DNA from 3 places in the Diaphorobacter sp. JS3050 genome. Region 1 is predicted to be linked to each of the others. Evidence: predicted binding sites of a transcription regulator. Region 1 holds the regulator's gene; each other region holds the start of a gene.

Region 1 (5,487 bases):
GTAAGTTGGGCTGGACGCAGCTGGGCGAGTACCAAGCCGAAGTGGACAAGGCTAACGCAGAGTTGCAGCCCCTGTATGCGCGGTTCGAGGCCATGCAGCCCCAAGAGATGGCGGCCGACACAGCGGCCATGGCAATTGGTGAGCGTCTGTTCATGAACAACTGCGCGCAGTGTCATGGTTCCGATGCCCGCGGCAGCAAGGGCTTCCCCAACCTGGCCGACGGTGACTGGCTGCACGGCGGTGCGCCTGATCAGATCCAGAAGACCATCCACGATGGGCGCATTGGCGTCATGCCTCCCATGGCGGCCGCCGTGGGCTCGCCGGAAGATGTGCGCAACCTCGCCCACTATGTCCTGAGCCTGTCGGGAAGCCCGCATGACTCCCTGAAGGCGTCTATGGGCAAGTCGAAGTTCACTGCGTGCGCTGCATGCCACGGGATGGACGGCAAGGGCAATGTGGCCCTGGGTGCCCCTAATCTGACGGATGACATCTGGCTGCATGGCTGGGGCGAAGCTGCCATCACCGCTATGATCAACAATGGCAAGACCAACGAGATGCCTGCCCAAGCGGGCAAGTTGACCGATGCACAGATCAAGGTGTTGACGGCATACGTCTGGGGTTTGTCCAATAAGGCCGGCGCCCCGCGCTGATGCTCCCTGTGCGGCCGGCTCCCCGTCGAGGGGCGCCGGCCGTTTTGCGTTTTGGAAGTTGCACTTCCTTTTTGAGATTCCACCATGAAGCCAGCCGAAGGTCAGCCCCGTAAGGTGATTCCTATCACGCCAGTGGGGGCCGAAAGTTCGCAGACCGAGGTCATTTCGCTCTATGAGGCGCAAAAGAAAATCTATCCACGCTCGATAAGTGGAGTGTTCGCCCGTTGGCGTTGGGCGATGGTGTTTCTGACACAGCTGGTTTTCTATGGCCTGCCATGGCTGGAGTGGGGCCAGCGCCAAATGGTGCTCTTTGACCTCGGAGCACGCCGTTTCTATATTTTTGGTTTGGTGCTTTACCCGCAGGACTTCATTTATCTGACGGGTTTGCTGATTATTTCCGCGCTGTCGCTTTTTCTGTTTACCGCAGTGGCGGGACGCCTGTGGTGCGGCTTCTCCTGTCCCCAGACCGTATACACGGAAATGTTCATGTGGATCGAGCACAAAGTCGAAGGCGACCGCAGTGCCCGTATGCGCCTGGACAATGGTCCGTGGACATTTGAGAAGATCTGGAAAAAATCTGTCAAGCAAGCCATTTGGATTGCGGTCGCGTTCTGGACCGGCTTCACCTTCGTGGGCTATTTCGTTCCGATTCGCGAGCTGGGGGAAGAGTTGCTGGCCCTGCAAGGAGGGTGGCAGATATTCTGGGTGATCTTCTATGGGTTGGCCACGTACGGCAACGCAGGATTCCTGCGCGAGCAGGTGTGCAAATACATGTGCCCTTATGCGCGTTTCCAAAGCGCAATGTTCGACAGGGACACGCTGGTCGTCTCTTACGATCCCGAGCGCGGCGAGCCTCGCGGGCCCCGTAACAAGATGGTAGACCACAAAGCTGCGGGACTGGGTGACTGCATCGATTGCACGCTGTGTGTCCAGGTCTGCCCAACGGGTATCGATATTCGCAACGGACTGCAATACGAATGCATTGGTTGCGGTCTCTGCGTGGACGCTTGCAATACCGTGATGGATAAGATGAAGTATCCGCGCGGGCTGATTCGTTTCTCGACGCAGAACGGCGTCAAGAACCACTGGACCCAATCGCAAATGCTCAAACGCGTGCTGCGACCCCGTGTGTTGTTCTATTCAGCGGTGCTGGTGGTGTTGTGCATCGGCATGCTGGCCAGCTTGGTGGTACGCACCCCGTTGAAGGTGGACATCGTGCGCGACCGCGCTGCGCTCTCGCGCATCGTGGCGGGAGGCAAGCTGGAAAATATCTACCGGCTGCAGATCATGAACGCCACGGAGGGGGCGCAGCGCTACACCATCAGCGCCCACGGCATGGAAGGGCTGGAAGTGGCGTCCGAGACCGCAATTGACATCGGACCGGCGGAATCCCGATGGGTGGTTGTCCGTCTTCAAATTCCGTATGGCTCAGCATCTCCTGGATCGCATACGGTGTATTTCGATATTCAAGCGCAGGGTGATAAAGCCCAAGTGGCAGAGAAATCCGTGTTCCTTGTACCCCGCTGAAGGCGGTCGTGGAATGCAAATGAACAAGCTGTGCTCATAAATGAGCGAGGAGTTGGTATAAATGCCGAGTAATTCCCCCATGAATCTGGAAGACGCAGGAAAGCCTTGGTGGACGTTTGGCCATGTCTGGCTTGTCATCGCGGGGCCGGTGATTGTCATCATTGCGGGCTTCGTGACCCTCTGGCTGGCCGTGAGCCAACCTGACCCCGTCATCGCGGAAGACTATTACCAACGGGGATTGAACATCAACGAGACCCTGAAGGAGTCTGGGGGCGACATGACGCCTGCCATGAAGGGGCGCAACCATGCAGCTACTCCGCTGGAGGATCAACCGCGCTGACCGGCAGGGCGAGTCCTCTTTGCATGCCGGAGAACAGATGCTAGGCTGTCAACTACACCTGCTAGGAGATGGGCGAATGTGGATGCAACGATTGATGTGGATCGCGTGGCCGGCCTTTTTGATGGCGGGCGTCATGGAAATGGTGGTGTTCGCCTTCGTGGATCCAGAAGCGCTGCAGTGGTTTGATCAACCCCTGCATCTCTCGCGCGAAGGTGTGTATACCATCGCCTTCTTCACGTTCTGGTTCGTACTCATGGCTTCCAGCGCATTGACGACGCTGTTGTCACTCTCGCCCTTTGAGTTGAATCGCTGCCCCGTGCCCAAAGGGGCGCGGCCGGCTGATTGCGCCAAATACGTTTCCTGATCTTTCCGCCGATCAGTTATGAATGAGCAAAAAACCGAGGCTTAATGGCAGGCTTGCTGGCTGTTGACAATTCGCTTCAGCGCATCGGTATCGACGATGCGCACATGGCGCTGTTTTACTTCCACAATACCTTCTTCCACGAACTTCGAAAACGTGCGGCTGACGGTTTCCAGTTTCAATCCCAGGTAGCTGCCGATCTCTTCGCGTGTCATGCGCAGCACCAATTCGGATTGTGAGAAACCCCGGGCATGCAAGCGTTGTACGAGATTCAACAGGAATGCGGCAAGGCGTTCCTCGGCACGCATACTCCCCAGCAACAGCATGACCCCATGCTCGCGAACAATCTCGCGGCTCATGATCTTGTGCACATGGTGCTGTAGTGCCGTTACTTCGCGCGACAACTCTTCAATACGATCGAAAGGCATGACGCATACTTCGGCGTCTTCAAGCGCTACCGCATCGCAAGTGTGACGGTCGCTCACGATGCCATCCAGGCCGATGATCTCGCCCGCCATTTGAAAACCTGTCACTTGGTCGCGACCGTCTTCGGTGGCGACACAGGTCTTGAAGAATCCGGTGCGGATGGCAAAAAGGGATGTGAAGGGTTCACCGTTCCGGAAAAGCGTGCCGCCACGCTTGATCTTGCGTCGTACAGCAACAATGTCATCGATGCGCTTGAGTTGCTGGTCGTCCAGACCCACGGGCATGCACAGCTCACGCAGATTGCAGTTTGAGCAGGCAACTTTGATGGTCTGGAGATTCGTATGCATGGGAACCCTGTTCATGGCTTGAGCTTACCTCTGAACGGCTGGGAGACATGGAATGCCGTAGGCCGTTGGACGACTTTGAGCCGAAGTCAAATTGTCGCCACAAGGACCTTATGGGCGCTTGATCAACGTCAAGGACTCATGGGGGACTCTACGGCACAGTGATATGAAAGTGCAAGGAATCCCGTCATGACCGTTGTTACAACAGAGCTCCTGCGTCGCTTTGACGTCCCAGGGCCGCGCTACACCTCTTATCCGACTGCTGATCGTTTTGTCGAGGCTTTTGGCGAGCGGGAATACATCCTTGCGCTGCAGCAGCGTCGCGTGGGGTCGGTAGCCAAGGCGATGCCTTTGTCGCTTTATGTCCACATCCCGTTTTGTGAATCGCTGTGCTATTACTGCGCGTGTAACAAGATCATTACCCGGCATCCAGAGCGGGCAGAGGTCTACTTGCGTTACCTCAGCCGTGAGATCGACCTGCATACGGCGCACTGCGGTGTGGGTCAGCATGTGAGCCAGCTGCATTTCGGCGGAGGCACGCCTACTTTTCTGACGGATGACGGTTTGCGCGAACTGATGGGCATGCTGAGGCGCAGTTTCGTCCTCGTTCCGGGGGGGGAGTACTCCATAGAAGTGGACCCCCGGACCGTGGATGAAGCGCGGCTGGGATTGTTGGCGGAGCTGGGTTTCAATCGCCTGAGCTTTGGCGTGCAGGATTTCGACCCTGAAGTACAAAAGGCCGTGCACCGCATTCAGCCTGCCGAAAAGGTGTTCGCGTTGGTCGATGCGGCTCGCAAGCTCGGGTTTGAATCGGTGAACGTGGATTTGATCTACGGGCTGCCGCGACAGACACCGGAGTCGTTTGATTGCACCTTGGCGCAGGTAGCCGAGCTGCGGCCAGACCGGATCGCGCTGTATGCGTACGCTCACTTGCCAGAACGCTTCAAGTCGCAGCGACGCATCATCACGGCCGAGTTGCCCATGGCTTCGGCCAAGGTGTCCATGCTGGCCCGGTCACTTGATGTGTTCCAGGAAGCCGGCTACGTCTACGTGGGCATGGACCATTTTGCGCTGCCTGACGATGCGCTGGCGGTGGCCAAGCGGCAAGGCAGGCTGCACCGCAATTTCCAAGGCTATAGCACGCAGCCCGATTGCGACCTGATTGGTCTGGGCGTTTCTGCCATCGGGCGCGTGGGCGCTACTTACAGCCAAAATGTGAAAACGCTGGACGAGTATTACGACTGCATTAACCAGGGGCATTTGCCTGTGGTGCGCGGGCTGGCGTTGACCAAGGACGACTTGGTGCGCCGCGCAGTCATCATGGCGTTGATGTGCCAAGGTGAATTGCTGTTTGAGCCGTTGGAACAGTCCTGGCTGATTGATTTCCGCAGTTATTTCGATGCGGAATTACAGCAACTGCAAGAAATGGCGGCTCAGGGCTTGGTGAAAATCAGTGATGAGGGCGTTGAAGTCACGCCCATGGGATGGTATTTCGTGCGCGGCGTGGCCATGGTGTTCGACAAGTATCTACAGGCTGACCGTAACCGCGCTCGCTTTTCCCGGATTATTTGATCCATGCTGTGGGCGCTGGCCACGACGGCCTTCCTGATGGGGCTGATGGGAGGGGCTCACTGTTTGGCGATGTGTTCTGTTCCCTGCGCGGCGCTTACGGGGCTGGGTGGCACGCCGGACGCCACCCACACCATTCAATGGGCGTCCCGCCGCGGAATCCTCCAACGGGTAGCGCAGTTTCACGTGGGGCGCCTGATTGGCTACGGCGCCGCAGGGGCGGTGGTTGCGCTGGCTATGGAGCAACTCGCATGGCTGGGGCAAAGCACC
Region 2 (5,487 bases), 500 kb from region 1:
CACGGCCGTGACGACGGCGGACGGACGCTTCACGGCCATGATGCCGCACCCCGAGCGTGTGTTCCGCAACATCCAGATGAGCTGGACCGATCTGGCCGCCACGGGGGGCAAGGACGCGTTCAGCCCCTGGATGCGCGTGTGGCGCAACGCACGCAAGTGGGTGGGGTGATCGGCGCCGCGGCGCGCGGCTAGCAGCCGCCGCGCGCCTGGCACTCGGGCACGATGCGCCCGTGCGAGTCGCGCCACTGCAGGGTCGGGCCGCCGGAAGACGGCGCCGCCGGCGCGGGTGGCTGCGGCGGCCGGTACGGATCGTGCAGCACGGTGGATGAGCCCACGCCGGCTCCGACGTGTGCGCCGCCCATGGGAACCGAGGCACCCACGCCCACGCCGCCAGTCACCTGGCCGCTTGGGTGCACTCCCACTCCGACGCCCACCGGCCCCACGCCGGTGCCCACCCCGGCCGATACGCCGCCCGAACCCACGCCGACGCCCACGCTGAACGGCCCCACCGGCACACCCACGCCCAGGCGCGCCGACGGGCCGGCGCAGGCGGACAGCACCAGCGCGGCCAGCGCGGCGGCGGTGCGCACGGGGCGCGAGGACGCAGTGCGAGAGGGCATGCCGCCATGGTACGCCTGCCCACCGTATTGCAAAAACAATAGCTGTCAGCGCTTGTCCCACATGCGTTAGGGGTGTTTTCATTCAGAATGGCGGCTTCTTGAAAGGAACTCACCCATGGCCGGCGCCAGCCTTCTGACCCTGCTTGACGACATCGCCACCATCCTGGACGACGTGGCCCTCATGACCAAGGTGGCCGCCAAGAAAAGCGCCGCCATGGCCGACGACGTGTCCGTCATGACCAAAGTGGCGGCGCAAAAGACCGCAGGGGTGCTGGGCGACGACCTGGCGCTCAATGCCCAGCAGGTCACGGGCGTGCGGGCAGAGCGCGAGATCCCCGTCGTGTGGGGCGTGGCCCGCGGATCCCTGGTGAACAAGGCCATCCTCGTGCCGGCGGCGCTGCTCATCAGCGCGTTCGCGCCGTGGGCCGTGACGCCGCTGCTCATGGTGGGCGGGGCCTTCCTGTGCTTCGAAGGCTGCGAAAAGCTCGCGCACAAGCTTTTGCACACGCCCGAGGAAGATGCCGTGCAACACGCGATCCATGCGCAGGCCAACGCCAATCCCAATGTGGACCTGGCGCGGGTGGAGAAGGACAAGATCAAGGCGGCCGTGCGCACCGACTTCATCCTCTCTGCCGAAATCATCGCCATCACCCTGGGCGCCGTCGCGGGCGCGCCTTTTGCGCAGCAAGTGGCGGTACTGGCGGGCATTGCCGTCCTGATGACGGTGGGGGTCTATGGCCTCGTGGCGGGCATCGTGAAGCTGGACGACCTGGGCCTGTGGCTCAGCCGCCAGGCCAGCAACGCGGCACAGGCCCTGGGCCGCGGCATCGTCGCGGCCGCTCCCTGGCTCATGAAGACGCTGTCGGTGGTCGGCACCGCAGCCATGTTCCTCGTCGGCGGGGGCATCCTGGTGCATGGCGTGCCGGCGCTGCACCATGCCGTCGAGGGCGTGGGCGCGGCGGTGCAGGGTTGGCCGCTGGGCGGACTGTGGTCGGTGCTGGTGACCAACCTGCTCAATGCCATGGTGGGCTTGGTGGCGGGCGCCGTGGTGCTGGCGGGGTGGACGCTGGTGGGACGGCTGCGCGGCAAGGCGGCTGCCAATGGCACGCATTGAGTGAGGCCATATGCCGCCGTTTGTGACGGAATAGACACATACGAATATACACACAGATTCTGGGTTTGATCTGCGGCAATATTGACCATATTACTCGTGGGCTTAATACGTGCACGGGGGTCGTCCCCGGTCAACCCAACGTATCGAGTCAACATGAAAAAGAATCTTCTGGCCCTGGCCGTTCTGTGTGCGATGACCTCCGGCGCTGCCTTCGCGCAGCAGGTTGCGGAAGGTTCCTGGCTGGTGCGTGCACGCGCGGTGCATCTGGACAGCGCCAACAACGGTGCCGCCGGCGACGCGGGCGTGAGCATCAACGACAAGTGGATTCCTGAAGTCGACGTCTCGTACTTCTTCACGCCCAACCTCGCTGCCGAACTGGTCCTGACCTACCCGCAAAAGCACGACGTGCGCCTGAACGGCGACAAGATCGGCTCGCTCAAGCACCTGCCGCCCTCGCTGCTGCTGCAGTACCACTTCACGAACTTCGGCGCGTTCAAGCCGTACGTGGGCGCTGGTGTCAACTACACGCGCTTTTCCAGCGTGAAGCTGCCCGCGGGCCTGGACGTGAAGCGCAACAGCTGGGGCGGTGCCCTGCAAGTGGGCTTCGACTATGCGCTGGACAAGAACTGGTCCCTGAACGTGGACGTGAAGAAGGTGTACATCGACACCGACGTGCGCGGCGTGGGCACTTTCAAGGTCGACCCGGTGCTGTTCGGCGTGGGCGTGGGCTACCGCTTCTAAGCACGCAAGTTCCGTTCTTCATGGTGGGGTGGGCCGGCGCATGCGCCGGCCCTTTTTTTATCCTCGGCGGACGGTAAATCGATGCTCTCATTGAAGGAGCTATTTGCGCTTGATGGGCAAGCGCTTCCGCCCGATTTGATCCTTTATTGGCAGGGCGGCGAAAAAGCCAACCACAGCGGGCAATCCGGCACAAGAGGTGCACTGTGGATTGCCCTGCAGATCGCGCGTGCGTCCTACCTGAAGAGGTGTCGTTGGATTGCAGGGGCGCGTTGGCAGGTGGCCTACGCTGCAGCGCTATGTCTGCAGTTTCTCCCCTTGCTCGGCTTGACGGCGTCCTTCACCACCTCGGCCTGGCACCGCCGCAGCCGCCCGCGGATGTGGGCGACGAACGCGACGAGATCCTGGCCGGCCTGTTGCAGCCGCAGGCGGCGCTCTCACCCAAGTATTTCTACGACCAGCGGGGCTCGGAACTCTTCGAGGCCATCACCCGACTGCCCGAGTACTACCCCACGCGTACCGAGCGTGCCTTGCTGCGGCGCCACGGGCACGCCATTGCCCAGGCCGTAGGCCCGGCGCGTGTGGTGATCGAGCCCGGGGCGGGCAATTGCGACAAGGCGCGCGAGCTCTGCGCGCTGGTGCGGGCCACGCACTTCGTGGGCGTGGACATCTCCGCCGACTACCTGCGGGATGCCATCGCGCGCCTGCGCGTGGCACTGCCGGGCCTGCATGCCCGCGCCGTGGGCGCGGACATCACCCGGGGTGTGCACCTGCCGCCGGACGTTCCCGGCGCGCGCCGCCTCGTCTTCTACCCCGGCTCGTCCATCGGCAACTTCGACCCACCCCAGGCACTGGCCCTGCTGCGGCACATGCGCGAACTGGCGCTGGACGATGGCGGCCTGCTGATCGGGTTCGACCTGCCCAAGGACGTGGCCGTGCTGGAGGCCGCGTACGACGACGCCGCCGGCGTGACCGCGGCCTTCAACCGCAACGCGCTGGCCCACGTGAACCGCCTGGTCGGCAGCGACTTCGTGCCCGCGCAGTGGCGCCACCGCGCCTTCTTCAACCCCCATGCCTCGCGCATCGAAATGCACCTGGAGGCCGCGGGGCCGCAGCGCGTGCGCTGGCCGGGCGGCGGGCGCGACTTTGCGGCGGACGAGCGCATCCATACCGAGAACAGCTACAAGTACCCGCTGCCGGATTTCACCGCGTTGCTGCATGAAGCGGGTTTCACGCGCACGCAGGCCTGGACGGACGATCGCGGCTGGTTCGCCATGGTGCATGCCCAGGCGTGATGCCGCCAGGGGATACCACATGCGCTTGCCACCCTCGACTCCCACGCTGCCGTCGTCGCCGCAGCAGTCGCAGCCCTCGATGGCGCTGCGCTACGCCGTGGTGCGCGCGGCCACCGAGGCGCTGGCGCGGCCCCTCTCGGCCGAGGACTGCTGCGCCCAGTCCATGCCCGACGCCAGCCCCGTCAAATGGCACCTGGCACACACGAGCTGGTTCTTCGAGACCTTCGTCCTGGAGGCGCACGAGAGCGGCTTCCGAGCATTCGATCCGGCGTTCCGCGTGCTGTTCAACTCGTACTACCACGGCGTGGGGCGGCAGCACCCGCGCCCGCAGCGTGGCTTGATCACGCGGCCCGACCTGGCCACCGTGCGGGCCTACCGCGCCGACGTGGATGCGCGCATGCAGCAGCTCCTGTCGCAGCCCGAAGTTCCGGGTGACGTGCTGGCGCTGGTGGAACTGGGCCTGCAGCATGAGCAGCAGCACCAGGAGCTGATCCTCACCGACGTCAAGCACCTGCTCTGGTGCAACCCGCTGTGGCCGGCCTACCAGGGCACAGCCGCGGCCGTGGTGGCGGAAGCCATTGCGGCACAAGACACCGCGTGGCGGCGCCTGGAAGGCGGCCTGGCGCAGATCGGCCACGATGGCGAGGGCTTCGCCTTCGACAACGAGACGCCGCGCCACACCGTCTTCCTGCAACCCTTCGAGATCGCCACCCGACCGGTGACCAACGCGCAGTACCTGGCTTTCGTGCAGGCCGGCGGCTACCGCGAGCCGGCCCACTGGTTGGCCGAGGGCTGGGACTGGCGGCGTGCGCAAGGGCTGGAGCACCCCATCTACTGGTGCGGTGATGGGGAGTGCGGCCAAGGTGGCGGGCCGGGCGGCTGGAGCGAATTCACGCTGACAGGCGAGCGCCCGCTGCATCCTGCGCAACCGGTGGTGCACCTGTCCTACTACGAGGCCGATGCCTTTGCCCGCTGGGCCGGCGCGCGCCTGCCCACGGAAGCCGAGTGGGAGGTGGCCGCGGCGGCCTGTGCCGGGCCCGCGGGCTGCGTGGGCCATCCCGCTGATGCCGATGTCTTGGACGACGGCGGCCGGCTGCATCCCCGCCCCGCGGCGCCGGCGGTCGGCGCTGATCCCTTCCAGCCGATGGGCGGCGAGGTCTGGGAATGGACGCAGTCCAGCTACGCCCCGTACCCCGGCTACGCGCCCGCGCCCGGCGCCGTGGGCGAGTACAACGGCAAGTTCATGGTGAACCAGTACGTGCTGCGCGGCGGCTCCTGCGCCACGCCGCCTGGCCATGTGCGCGCGAGCTACCGCAACTTCTTTCCCGCCACGGCGCGCTGGCAGTTCACGGGCCTGCGGCTGGCACGCGATGCCCGCTGAGCAGTGGGTATGCTCCTGAATCAGGAGCTACTAGCGCTTGCCAGGAAAGCGCTAGAGCCGAAAATCGCTTAAACCGCGTCCAGCGCCTGGTGCAGGTCGGCCAGCAGGTCGTCGATATGCTCGATGCCGATGGACAGGCGCACCATGCCCTCGGTCACGCCCGCCTGGGCCAGTTCTTCGGGATTGAGCTGGCGGTGCGTGGTGGAGGCCGGGTGCGTGGCCAGCGACTTGGCGTCGCCGATGTTCACCAGGCGTGTGAACAGCTGCAGCGCGTCCAGGAAGCGCGCACCGGCGGCGCGTGGGTCGCCGCTGGCCTTCAGGCTGAACGACAGGATGCCC
Region 3 (5,487 bases), 1.3 Mb from region 1:
GCATGCTGGGCAGCCGCACCGATGCCGAGGACGTGCTGCAGGATGCCTGGGTGATCACCACCGTCACCCGGCTGTGCGTGGACCGGCTGCGCGCCGCGCGCATAGAACGCACGGCCTATGACGGCCCCTGGCTGCCGGAACCGTGGATCCCCGGCGACAGCGCCCCGGCCGCCGATGCACGCGCCGAACTGGCCAGCGACCTGTCCGTGGCGCTGCTCGTGGTGCTGGAGCGCCTCACGCCCGACGAGCGCGCCGCCTTCCTGCTGCACGACGTGTTCGACAGCGACTACCCCGAGGTGGCGAGCGTGCTGGGCAAGGGCGAGGCCGCCTGCCGCCAGCTGGTGCACCGCGCGCGCACCCAGGTGCGCCAGCCCAGGGTGCGCTTCACGGCCACACCCGAGGCGTCGCGTGCGCTGGTGGAGCGCTTCGTGCAGGCCATGCGCACGCAGGACCATGCGGCGCTGCTGGCGCTGTTCGCCGAGGATGCGCAGTGGACCGCCGACGGCGGCGGCAAGGTGCGCGCCGCCGCCAAGCTGCTGCACGGGCCGCGTGCGATCGCACGCCTGGCCGCGTCGGTGTGGCGCCTCTACCTGAGCCACCAGACCATGGAAGCGGTGGACGTCAACGGCGGCCCCGGGCTGCTGCTGCGCGACGCGGGCGGCGTGCGCGCCGTCATGGCCTTCGAGACCGACGGCGTACATATCCACGCGGTGTATTCCGTCCTCAACCCCGACAAGCTGCGCGGCCTGTAGGCCTGCGCGCTTCGCCCGGCACCGTCTGCGCGGCGGCGCCGCGTTCACCCCTTTTCTCTCACCCCCCTGCAAGGGGCCTTCCATGTCCTCAGCCCCCCGCATCAACCTCCCTCGCCACGCCGCAAGCTATGCCGCCATGTACGGCCTGCAAAAACACGTCGATGCGGGGCAACTACCCGTCCAGTTGCACGAGCTGGTGAAGATGCGCGCCTCGCAAATCAATGGCTGCGCGTTCTGCATCGACATGCACGCCCGCGAGGCGCGCGAGCATGGCGAAAGCGACCGGCGGCTGCACCTGCTCAGCGCCTGCCGCGAGAGCGGCGTGTTCGATGCGCGCGAATGTGCCGCACTGGCCTGGACCGAGGCCCTCACGCGCCTGGAGCAGTCGCAGGTGTCCGACGCCGTGTACGACGAGGTGCGCGCGCAGTTCAGCGAAGCGGAGATCGTGGAGCTGTCGATGGCCATCGTCGCGATCAACGGGTGGAACCGGCTCAGCGTCGCCTTTCGCACCCCGCCCGGGATCCACACGCCAGCCTGAGCATGCGAGCGGAAACCCTGACAACGCGCCAGGGCAAGCATGGGGGCGCCGCCGCCTAAGGACCCGAAAATCTTGACGCATGTCATGCTTCCGCCACAGACCCGCGAACTGTCATCAGCAGCCTGGCAACAGCGGCGCACAATGACCGCGAGCCTCGGCCCGGCCGGGGCCTAACAAAGAGAAAGGAAGCTGCCATGCCATCGTCCCCGGCCTCATCCCCCCCGCTCCTGCACCCGCTGCTGGGGGCTTCACGTTCACGCAGCGCATAGGTCTATGGGCCGCCATCGCGGTGCTGCTGGCCATCGCGTTCATGCCCGCCCTGCCGGGCCTGCCGCAGGCCGGGCAGATGATGCTGGCCATCCTCGCTTTCGCGGTGATCCTGTGGATGACGGAAGCTCTCGACTATGCGGTGAGCGCCGTCGTTATCGGCGCGCTGATGATCGTCCTGCTGGCCATCAGCCCCGTGCCAGGCAAGGAGGCGGCAGGCGCCATGATGGGCACGCGCGCCGCGCTGCCCTATGCCCTGGGGGGCTTCAGCAACAGCGCCGTGGTGCTGGTGGCGGCGGCTTGCTTCATCGCCGCGGCCATGACGGCCACGCAGTTGGACAAGCGCATCGCGCTGCAGGTGCTCTCGTACGTGCCCGCACGCGCCAACCACGTGGCGATGGGCGCGATCCTGGTGGGCTTTCTGCTGTCGTTCATCGTGCCCAGCGCCACGGCACGTGTGGCCTGCCTCATGCCGATCATGCTGGGCTTTCTGTCGGCCTTCGGCGCGGACCGGCGCAGTAAGTTCGCAGCCCTGTTGGTGATCACCGCCGCGCAGACCGCCAGCGTATGGAACATCGGCATCAAGACGGCCGCCGCACAGAACATGGTGGCCATCGGCTTCATTGAAAAGCAGTTCGGCCAGACCATCACCTGGGGCGAGTGGTTCGTGGCTGGCGCGCCGTATTCCATCGTGCTGACCTTTGCGCTGTACTTCATCATGACGCGCATGCTCAAGCCCGAGATGGACCATATCGTCGGTGGGCGCGAGGCCATCCAGCGCCAGTTGGCAGAACTGGGCGCCATGACCGCCAACCAGTGGAAGCTGCTGGGCATCACGCTGGTGCTGCTGGGCTTCTGGGCGACCGAGGGCGTGCTGCACGACGTGGACACCACCACCTCCACCATCGTGGCCATCGCACTGATGCTGCTGCCGCGCCTGGGCGTGATGGGCTGGAAGGAGTCGCAAAGGGGCTTTCCCTGGGGCACGGTGCTGCTGTTCGCCGTGGGCATCGCCATGGGTGCGGCCCTGCTCAAGACCGAGGCCGCGCCCTGGCTGGCCCGCCTGATCGTGGACAGCCTCGGCCTGGCCAACGCCACGGCATTTGCCATCTTCATGCTGCTGGCCCTGTTCCTGATCGTGATCCACCTGGGTTTTGCCAGCGCCACAGGCCTGGCCTCCACCATGATCCCGATCATCATCAGCGTGCTGCAGGCGGTGCAGACGCCGGGCATCAACCCCATCGGCATGACCATGCTGCTGCAGTTCGTGGTCAGCATCGGCTTCATCCTGCCGGTGAACTCGCCCCAGGGCATGCTGGCCTACGGCACCGACACCTTCGACATCAAGGACTATGTGCGCACGGGCCTGGTGCTCACCGCCGTGGCCATCGCGCTGCTGGTGGTGTTTGCGCTGACCTACTGGCCCTGGATGGGCTACATGACCCTGCCGGCGCGCTGAGGCCCCATCGCCGGCCGGTGGCCCATGCGATTACAGGCATTTTTGGCCTGTAGCCTTTTACTGATAAGCGGTAGCAGCTATCAAAAGGTTAGCAGCTACCGCCTGCTAGACCACCACCGGCTCCGGCTCCAGCCGGATGCCGAAGCGCTCGTACACGCTGGTCTGGATGGCGCGCGCCAGCGTCATCACCTCGCCGCCGGTCACGCTGTCGTCGGGCGTGCCGCGGTTGACCAGCACCAGCGCCTGCTTGTCGTACACGCCGGCCTTGCCCACCGTCTTGCCCTTCCAACCGCAGGCGTCGATGAGCCAGCCCGCCGCCAGCTTGATGGTGCCGTCGGGCATGGGGTAGTGCACGATCTTCGGGTCGCGCGCGATGATGTCCTGGCACTGCTCGGGCGTGACCGTGGGGTTCTTGAAGAAGCTGCCGGCGTTGCCGATCACGGCCGGGTCGGGCAGCTTGGCACGGCGGATCTCGCACACCCAGTCAAAGATCTGCTGCGCCGTGGGCCGGTCCACGCCCGCCTCCTGGCGCTTGCGCTCCAGGTCCAGGTAGCCCAGCTCAGGCGCCCAGTCCTTGCGCAGCAGAAAGCGCACATGGGTGATGACCGCGCGCCCGGCCAGCCCCATGCCACGGTGCAGCCCCCCGCCCTCGTGCGGCGCCTGGGGCGCGGCATGCTTGAACACCGAGTCGCGGTAGCCGAAGGCGCACTGGGCTGCGTCCAGCGTGAAGGGGCGGCCCGTGGCCAGGTCGATGGCCACCAGGGAATGAAAGCGGTCCTGCAGTTCCACGCCGTAGGCGCCGATGTTCTGCACGGGCGCCGCGCCCACGGTGCCGGGAATCAGCGCCAGGTTCTCCAGGCCGGGGTAGCCCTGGGCCAGCGTCCAGGCCACGGCCTCGTGCCAGACCTCGCCCGCGCCGGCCTCCACGATCCAGGCCTTGTCGGTGTCTTCCAGCAGGCGCAGGCCCTTGATCTCCATCTTCAGCACGAGGGGCTTGACGTCGCCGGTCAGCACGATGTTGCTGCCGCCCCCCAGCACGAACACCGGCTGGCGCTCCAAGCGGTGGTCGCCCAGCAGGTCGTGCACGTCCTTGGCCGAGCGCACGCGCACCAGGGTGTGCGCACGCGCGGCGATGCCGAAGGTGTTGTAAGTCTGCAGGGGAACATTTTTCTCGACTAACATCGACCGGATTGTCGCACCCGCCCCCAGGCGGGCGCGGGTTTGTACCGAGTTAGCCGCGAGTGATGCCATGCCTTCTTTTGATACCGTCTGTGAAGCCAACTTCGTTGAAGTGAAAAACGCCGTGGAGAACACCGCCAAGGAGATCGGCACGCGCTTCGACTTCAAGGGCACCTCTGCCGCCGTCGAGCTGAAAGACAAGGAAATCACGCTGTACGGCGACGCCGACTTCCAGCTGCAGCAGGTCGAGGACATCCTGCGCAACAAGCTCACCAAGCGCAACGTGGACGTGCGCTTCCTGGACGTGCAAAAGCCCCAGAAGATCGGCGGCGACAAGCTCAAGCAGGTGGTGAAGGTCAAGAACGGCATTGACAGCGAGCAGGCCAAGAAGATCCAGCGCCTGATCAAGGACAGCAAGCTCAAACTGCAGGCGGCCATCCAGGAAGACAAGGTGCGCGTCACCGGCGCCAAGCGCGACGACCTGCAGGCCGCCATGGCGCTGATCCGCAAGGACATCGCCGACCTGCCGCTCACGTTCGACAACTTCCGCGACTGATGACTGCCCGCCGCCCATGCACCGCCTGACCCTGCGCCTGGCCGCCGCCCTGCTGGCAGCCACCGGCCTGCCCGCCGCCTACGCGCAAAGCGTGGCGCTGGCCGGCATCCTGGGCGGCAAGGCCCTGCTGGTGGTGGACGGCAGCGCGCCGCGCAGCGTGGCACCGGGCGGCTCGCACATGGGCGTGCGCGTGGTCTCGGTGGGCCGCGACGGCGTGGTGCTGGAGGTCGCGGGCGCGCAGCGCGCGATTCAGCTGGGCGAGTCGCCCGTGAGCATTGGCGGCAGCGCGGCCGGCCAGCGTATCGTGCTCAAGGCCGACGCGCGCGGGCATTTCATCAACAGCGGCTTCATCAACGGTCGCGTGATGCAGTACATGGTGGACACGGGCGCCACCACCGTGGCCATCGGCCGGCCCGACGCGCAGCGCATGGGCCTGAAGTTCGAACAGGGCCAGCCCGTGATGATGAACACCGCCAACGGCACGGCGCAGGGCTGGCGCATGCGGCTGGAGTCCGTGCGGGTGGGCGATGTGGAACTGCGCAGCGTGGACGCCATCGTCACCGCGGAGGCCATGCCCTATGTGCTGCTGGGCAACAGCTTCCTGCGCGAATTCCACATGAACCGCAGCGGCGACGAGATGGTGCTGCAACGCCGCCGCTGACGCGCGTCGCCCTCAGGCCCCCATGTCCGCACAGCCCCAACCCAGTGGCACCGATCCGTCGGGCAGCGACTACGA

The links. Region 1 encodes FNR, which switches genes on or off when oxygen is low (the NO sensors DNR and NnrR bind a similar motif). Its sites were predicted from a motif close to TTGATNNNNATCAA; they were not measured.
Region 2: the regulator FNR is predicted to act here: its motif matches at 1,800-1,813, upstream of HND92_RS08660 (OmpW family protein).
Region 3: the regulator FNR is predicted to act here: its motif matches at 1,363-1,376, upstream of HND92_RS12150 (DASS family sodium-coupled anion symporter).

What each region holds. Positions count from the first base shown of each region.
Region 1 covers NZ_CP053553.1:1,273,188-1,278,674, forward strand. The annotation lists gene ccoP (cytochrome-c oxidase, cbb3-type subunit III) at 1-650, shown strand, start outside; gene ccoG (cytochrome c oxidase accessory protein CcoG) at 735-2,177, shown strand; gene HND92_RS06290 (FixH family protein) at 2,239-2,517, shown strand; gene HND92_RS06295 (hypothetical protein) at 2,594-2,881, shown strand; gene fnr (fumarate/nitrate reduction transcriptional regulator Fnr) at 2,923-3,666, opposite strand; gene hemN (oxygen-independent coproporphyrinogen III oxidase) at 3,838-5,220, shown strand; gene HND92_RS06310 (sulfite exporter TauE/SafE family protein) at 5,224-5,487, shown strand, end outside.
Region 2 covers NZ_CP053553.1:1,772,941-1,778,427, forward strand. The annotation lists gene purL (phosphoribosylformylglycinamidine synthase) at 1-169, shown strand, start outside; gene HND92_RS08650 (hypothetical protein) at 189-620, opposite strand; gene HND92_RS08655 (DUF808 domain-containing protein) at 736-1,734, shown strand; gene HND92_RS08660 (OmpW family protein) at 1,888-2,475, shown strand; gene egtD (L-histidine N(alpha)-methyltransferase) at 2,772-3,767, shown strand; gene egtB (ergothioneine biosynthesis protein EgtB) at 3,787-5,148, shown strand; gene HND92_RS08675 (O-acetylhomoserine aminocarboxypropyltransferase/cysteine synthase family protein) at 5,217-5,487, opposite strand, start outside.
Region 3 covers NZ_CP053553.1:2,525,258-2,530,744, forward strand. The annotation lists gene HND92_RS12140 (sigma factor-like helix-turn-helix DNA-binding protein) at 1-752, shown strand, start outside; gene HND92_RS12145 (carboxymuconolactone decarboxylase family protein) at 835-1,290, shown strand; gene HND92_RS12150 (DASS family sodium-coupled anion symporter) at 1,490-3,016, shown strand; gene murB (UDP-N-acetylmuramate dehydrogenase) at 3,122-4,198, opposite strand; gene HND92_RS12160 (YajQ family cyclic di-GMP-binding protein) at 4,266-4,751, shown strand; gene HND92_RS12165 (TIGR02281 family clan AA aspartic protease) at 4,768-5,412, shown strand; gene HND92_RS12170 (HD-GYP domain-containing protein) at 5,435-5,487, shown strand, end outside.